DNA from 2 places in the Schaalia naturae genome. Region 2 is predicted to be linked to the other one. Evidence: riboswitches for the same ligand, from Rfam matches in the RefSeq annotation. Region 2 holds a riboswitch; the other holds the start of a gene.
What was found. Region 2 has a riboswitch for fluoride ahead of ACFQWG_RS03640 (GntR family transcriptional regulator). Riboswitches for the same ligand answer to the same signal wherever they lie in the genome.
Positions count from the first base shown of each region.

Region 1: it holds a riboswitch for fluoride, as region 2 does, so the genes downstream of both, ACFQWG_RS12290 (universal stress protein) here and ACFQWG_RS03640 (GntR family transcriptional regulator) in region 2, are expected to answer to the same signal.

Region 1 is NZ_JBHTEF010000001.1:2,779,970-2,783,364, forward strand. It holds gene ACFQWG_RS12285 (glycogen debranching N-terminal domain-containing protein) at 1-1,435, shown strand, start outside; fluoride riboswitch at 1,478-1,549, shown strand; gene ACFQWG_RS12290 (universal stress protein) at 1,592-2,179, shown strand; gene ACFQWG_RS12295 (FluC/FEX family fluoride channel) at 2,167-2,745, shown strand; gene ACFQWG_RS12300 (fluoride efflux transporter FluC) at 2,742-3,113, shown strand; gene ACFQWG_RS12305 (methionine ABC transporter ATP-binding protein) at 3,289-3,395, shown strand, end outside.
Region 2 is NZ_JBHTEF010000001.1:833,427-836,821, forward strand. It holds gene ACFQWG_RS03630 (DUF5998 family protein) at 1-298, shown strand, start outside; gene ACFQWG_RS03635 (alkaline phosphatase family protein) at 291-1,475, shown strand; fluoride riboswitch at 1,529-1,600, shown strand; gene ACFQWG_RS03640 (GntR family transcriptional regulator) at 2,009-2,635, shown strand; gene ACFQWG_RS03645 (HAD family hydrolase) at 2,681-3,395, shown strand, end outside; gene eno (phosphopyruvate hydratase) at 3,309-3,395, opposite strand, start outside.

The sequences.
Region 1 (3,395 bases), 1.9 Mb from region 2:
ATGGCGGGTGCGCCCCCATGCCGGGGCGCGCGCCGTCGACGGAGTGCGGGGGCCGCAGGCCGCGCCGGCCTGGAACGGGGTCCGCGTCACGTCCTCGGACGAGCGTCTGTCTCGGTGGGTCGCCGCCGCGCTCGGGGACCTCGACGCCCTGCGGATGACCGCCGTCGCCGTCCCCGACCAGCCGTTCATCGCGGCGGGGGCGCCCTGGTTCTTCACCCTCTTCGGGAGGGACTCGCTGTGGACGGCGCGTTTCCTCCTCCCCCTGGGCACCGGGCTGGCGGAGTCGACGCTGAGGGCGCTGGCCGCGTTCCAGGGCACGCGCGTCGACACCGCCACCGCCGAGGAGCCGGGGAAGATCCTGCACGAGCTGCGCGCCGGCGAACTCGTCATCCCCGGTGAGGGCATCACCCTGCCTCCCCGGTACTACGGGACCATCGACGCGACACCCCTATGGATCTGCCTGCTCCACGACGCCTGGCGGTGGGGGATGGAAGAAGCGGCCCTGGGGGACCTCCTGCCGCACCTTCGCGCGGCCCTGGGGTGGATGCGCGACCACGGCGACTCCGATGGCGACGGGCTGTTGGAGTACGTCGACCGTTCCGGGCACGGCCTGTCCAACCAGGGGTGGAAGGACTCCGGGGACTCCGTGCAATGGCATGACGGGACCATCGCCCGCGGCCCGATCGCGCTGTGCGAGGTCCAGGCCTACGCCCACGAGGCCGCCGTCGGCGGGGCCGAGATCCTCGAGCACGTCGGCGACGGGGAGGCCGCTCGGTGGTGGCGAGGCTGGGCGGCGGAGCTGAGGGCGAGGTTCCGGGACCGGTTCTGGGTCGAGCGCCCCGACGCGGCCGGCCGGACACGGCGTTTCCCGGCGATCGCACTCGACGCCGACAAACGGCCCGTCGACTCCCTGACCTCCAACATCGGCCATCTCCTGGGGACGGGGCTCCTCGATCCCGAGGAGGAGGGAGCGGTCGCCGGCCTGCTGGCGGGGCCCGACATGGACTCCGGATTCGGACTGCGCACGCTGTCGGCGTTGGACGGGGGGTTCTGGCCGCTGAGCTACCACGGCGGGTCCGTATGGACCCACGACACGGCCATCTCCATCATGGGACTGGTCCGCAGCGGGCACGGGCGCGGCGCGCTCCCCCTGGCGGAGGGGCTGCTGGCCGCCGCCGAGGGGTTCGGCTTCCGCGTCCCCGAGCTGCACTCCGGCGAGGCGCGCCGGGCCTCCGGCCGGCCGGTCCCCTACCCGGCCGCCTGCCGGCCGCAGGGCTGGTCGGCCGCCGCCGCGGTGGCCGTGGCCGGATCCCTGCTCGGCCTGGAGCCGGACCGCGAGGGGCGCCGCCCGCTCGTCCACCCGGTGGAGGGGGCGCCGCATATCTCGATCGAGGGCGTGCGCTGGGGCGGGGAGCCGTTCACCGTGGCCGGATGACCCGGGTGGGCGCGTCGTCGTTCCCGGGGGACGAGCCGCTAGAGTGGGCACGGCGATGGATCCCGCCTGGGCGCTGCCCGAACCGCCGCGACGGCTGATGGTTCCTGCCCGGTCGATGACTGCGGGCAGGAGTGCGCCCGCGGAAGGGAGCCCGCCATGGGACCAGCACGCGTCCCCCAGCCCAGCCTCGAGAGGATGGTGCCCTTCCCCGCCCACCCGGTCCTCGTCGGGGTCGTCCCCGGGCAGGATCCGCTGGTCCTGCGCACGGCCGCGGCTCTCGCGAGGGCGGTCGGAGCCGCTCGCCTCGACGCCGCCTACGTCGACACCTCGCGGGTCGTCGTCGACGAGCTGCCCGACGGCACGGTGAGGCACGCGCCGATGGATCCCGACGCCGAGGGCGGGGACTGGCGAGCCGCCCGCGACCTGCTCGCCCGCCAGATCGGGGAGGCCCTGGGGGAGGTCCCGGCGGACGAGGGCGGCGCCGCCGAGCCGGGAGGGATCCCCTGGAGGCTCTGGTATCTGGCGGGGCGGCCCGACCGCTCGCTCACGCACCTCGCCCGCGCGACCGACGCCTCGGTGATCGTCGTCGGAGCGCGCCGCGCCCGCAGCGCCCGCGGCCAGATCCGGGAGCTCGTCGAGGGCTCCGTCTCCGTCCACCTCGCCCACCATCAACACCGTCCGGTCCTCACGGTGCCGACCGACGTCGTCGACTGGAAGGAGCTGCCGGCCTCATGGACGCACTGACCAGCGCCTCTCCAGAGGCCGGGGATGGGGCGTGCGGGCGCCCTTCGCCGGCGGCGCCGTCCTCGGCGATCGCCCCGAACCCGGAGCCCCGCCCCGATCGGTCCGCCCGGCCCATGCCCGTGGCGGCGTGGCTGCCGGTCATCGTGGCCGGCGGCATGGCCGGGACCACCGCGCGCGCTGTGCTGGAGGCGGCCTTCCCCGCCGCCCCCGGAGCGGTGCCGTGGACCACGCTCGCGATCAACGTCGCCGGGTCCGTCCTCCTGGGCGCTCTGCTGCAGGGCCTGGCCCTGTCGGGCGACGACCGCGGGTGGCGCAAGGCCGTGCGCCTGGGCGTCGGCACGGGGGTGATCGGCGGGTTCACCACCTACTCGACTTTCGCCCTGGAGACAGTCCGGCTCCTCGGCGGCGGCGCGGCGTGGACGGGGGCCGCCTATGCGGCCGGCAGCGCGGCGGCGGGGCTGACGGCTGCGGCGGCCGGGATCCGCCTCGCGGAGATCGCCGCCACCCGCGTCCGGGCCCGTGCCGGATCGCGGCCTCGGCGACGCCTGCGGGAGGAGCGCGCATGAACGCCTGGGACTCGTTCCTCCTGGCACTCGCCGGGGGATGCGGGGCGGCCGCGCGCTTCCTCGTCGACTCGTGGGTGACGCGGCACGTCCGCGCATCGGTGCCGGTGGGGACGCTCGTCGTCAACGTCGGCGCATGCTTCCTCATCGGGCTGGTCGCCGGCTGGGCGCTGCGCCAGGCCGGCTCCGCGGTCCCGGGCATCCTGGGCACCGGGTTCCTCGGCGGCTACTCGACCTTCAGCACCGCCAGCGTCGAGGGCGCCCGCCTGCTCCTGGCCGGCCGCCTGTGGGAGGCCGCGGCCCACGCCGGAGGCATGCTGGCCGGAGGCCTCGCGGCGGCGGCGCTGGGGCTGGCCCTCGCCGGCATGTGATGGAGCCCCCGTCCACCATCCGGCGGATTGTGACGGCCCGTTTGGGGGCCGGCGGGGCGGGCCCGTATGCTGTCGGAGGCCATCCAGAGCAGCCGAGAGACCTGGCTCAGTGACACTGCAGCAACCCCCGGACCCGGTGAGGGTGCTTCCGCCAGGGCACGATGGAGGAATGTCGATGATCGATCTGCAGGGGGTCCGCAAGGTCTACCCCGTCAAGGGGGGCGCGGAGGTCGTCGCCCTGGACGACGTCACCCTGCACGTCGAACGCGGTTCCATCCACGG
Region 2 (3,395 bases):
GGGGCGGATCCAAGGCGTGTCGGTGGTCGAGGTGATCGCCGACCCCACTGTGCCCGGGGGAGGATCCCCCGCCGAGGTCTCCCTCAGCCTCAACGTCGGCGGCCAGCGCCGCGGTGAGGTCGAGCCCCTGCAGTGCGAGGACCCGAACTGCGTGATCGACCACGGGTACTCGATGACCTCCGTCCCCGACGACCTCACCGTCCGCTTCGCCGCCGCGGCCGACGGGACGGGCGCGCTGGGGCGCGCCGAGCGCTTCGTCGACGTCCTCACCTCGCTCCTGGGGGCCGCGCGTGGCTGATCCGGCGAGCGGCGCGGGGAGCGCGCTGGACGGGGCGGAGCTCCCGGCCGCCGGCGACCTCCTCCTCACCGATGTCCTCGGCGCCTGCGTCGCCGCCCTCGACCCGGCGCTGCCCGGAGGGGACTCGGGGGCCGCGTCCCGGGTGGGACTCGAGGCCGGCGGCCATCGGCAGGTCCTCGTCGTCCTCGCCGACGGGCTGGGACGGGTTCCCCTGGAGGCCCGGATCGGGCACGCGCCCGTGCTGCGGGCCCATCGCGGCGACACCGCGGTCGCGCACACGATCGCGCCCTCGACGACGGCCGCGGCGATCACGGCGTTCGCGACGGGGCGCCGCCCCGGGGCGACCCGCATGGTCGGTTACTCCGTGCTGCGCGGGGATGCTCCGCGGGCGGATGGTTCTGCGCCCGAGGTGATGAACCTGCTGGCCTTCGCGGAGGGGGTGGACCCGGTCCAGTGGCAGCCCTGCGACACGATCTTCGAACGTCTGTCGCGCGCCGGCGTCGGCTCCTGCGTGGTCTCGCCCCCGACCTTCGCGAACTCGGGGCTGACGCGCGCAGCCCTGCGCGGAGCGCGTCACGTCGGCGCGGTCTCCTGGTCCCAGCGCATGCGCGCGGCCCTGCGCGAGCTCCAGGCCGGGACCCCGCTCGTCTATCTGTATTGGTCCGACATCGACCATGTGGGCCATCACCACGGGTGCGGGTCCGAGCAGTGGACGGCCGCCCTGGAGGACTTCGACGCCGGGTTGGGCGCCCTGCTGCGCCGCCTGCCCGAGCAGGTCGCCGTGATGCTCACAGCCGATCACGGCATGGTCGACACGGGCCCCGATCTCCTCATCGACCTGGCACGGCGCCCGGACCTGGACGAGGGCGTGGACGCCATCGCCGGGGAGGCCCGCAGCGTCCACGTGCACGCCCGGCCCGGGCGTGGCCCGGAGGTCCTGGCCCGGTGGCGGGAGATCCTGGGCGATGGGGCGTGGATCCTGGGCCCAGAGGAGATGCCGGGCGTCCTGGGCGAGGGGCCGGGGTCGGCGTTGATCGGGGACGCGCTGGTGTTCCCGAGCGGCCGCGCGGGCATCGTCGACTCGCGGTGGCAGACGCCCGCGTCGATCGCGCAGGTCGGCGTCCATGGATCGCTGACGCCGGACGAGATGCTCATCCCCGTCGTCCGACTCGCCTGACGTCGGTTCCCGTAAGGGATCGCCCGTCCGACCCGGCACGTGGCGTCCGATAGTATGGGCATGGCGATGGATCCCGCCTGGGCGCTGCCCGAACTGCCGCGACGGCTGATGGTCCCTGCCCGGTCGACGACCGCGGGCAGGAGCGCGCCCGCAGAGGGGAACCCGCCAATGGCCTCGCGAAGGATGCTCCGCCCCGGCTCCGGTGCTGGCGGACGACGCCAGCGCGTCGTCGCGGGGGCGCCGGAGCAGGCGATCCCTCCTCCCGCCCGGTTCGGCGGATCCCCGAGGCTCTGCCAGAGCCAGGTCTCCGCGACCCTCCCGCCCATCGATCGGTCCATGGCCGAGGACGCCGCGGCGTGGGGGACCCGTTGATCTCGAGGAGTCCCGCGCCGCACATTCCTGGGGAGGAGTGGTGGACGGGGCGGGGCTCCTCGAAGCCAACGGATCGTCGTGACGGGCGGAGGGAGTCCCTCCCTCGGTCAGCCTAGACGCCGGTCCGGCTCGCTGTCGGCGGCCCCCGACTGCGATCCCGCGTGGTCGGCCTCGTCCACGACCACCTCCGGCTGGACGTGCTGGAAGGGCGTCTGCGGCCGGGGGACCAGCTGGCGGTCCCCCGGATCGCGCGGGAGCTCGGGGTCTCGCGAGGCTCCGCTCGGGAAGCCGTGCTCCAGCTCGTCGGGGAGGGGCTCGCGCAGGAGCATCCGCGACGCGGTGTCGTCGTGGCGGCGATCGGTCGGGCCGAAGCGCAGGGGATCCACCAAGCGCGGGAGGCCCTCGAGGGATACGCGGCGCGACTGTGCGCCCAGGTCGGCGACCCCGGCCTGCTTCCGCGGCTGCGCGACGTCCTCGACGAGCAGGAACAGGCGATCACGAGGGACGACGGGGCCGGCTGTTCGCGCACCGACGGCCGCTTCCACTCCCTGATCGCCGAGCATTGCGGCAACGCCGAACTCCGGACGCTCATCGAACGGCTGCGCGACCGGATGCGCATCGCGTTGGTCCGGGTGGCGGACATCCCCGCGCACCGCTCCCGTGGTCACGGTGAGCTCCTCGACGTCGCGGCCGCCATCGAGGTCCAGGATCGCGTCGAGGCGGAGGCGGCGATGCGCCGCCACATCGGGCGGACGAGCTCGCTGCTCGAGGCGCTCGACGATGTCTGAGCGGCATCGACCCGACCGCGGCTCACGGCCGGAGGATTGACCGGCATGCCTCAGACGACGGATGACACGACCTATGAGGCCGTCCTCTTCGACCTCCTCACGGCGGTCCTCGACTCGTGGACGCTGTGGAACGCGGTCGCCGGCGACGAGGAGGCCGGCCTGACCTGGCGGCGGGCGTATCTGGAGCTCACCTACGGACAGGGCGAGTATGCGCCGTATGAGGACCTCGTCGCCCGTGCCGCGGTGGAGGCAGGGCTGAGCGGGAGGCTCGCCTCCGACCTCGTCGATCGGTGGGCGGAGCTGCGCCCATGGCCCGAGGCCCCCGAGGTGCTGGGGAGGATCGCCCGCGATCTGCCGATCGGGGTGGTGACCAACTGCTCGGAGCGCCTGGGACGCCGAGCGGCGGGCGCGGTCCCCGTCGGGTTCGCGACGGTGGTCACCGCGGAGCGCGCCGGGGCCTATAAGCCGCGCCCGGCAGCCTACCGGCTCGCGCTCGAGGAGCTCGGGGTGCCGGCGGACCGAGTGCTGTCGGGATGCGCGTGTGGTGGCACAACCGGATCGGGATGTCGGCGCCTGCGTGCGCGCCCTCGCCGATCGGCGAGGAGACGTCGCTCGTGCCGCTCCTCCGCGTCCTCGGCCCATCGGCCGGTGGGCCGCCGCGACCCTCGGGAACTCAGCGGGCCAGGCCGTAGGGGAGGGTCGGGGCGGACCGCGCGATGCTCAGGAGACGGTCGTACTTGGCGACCCGCTCCCCGCGCGC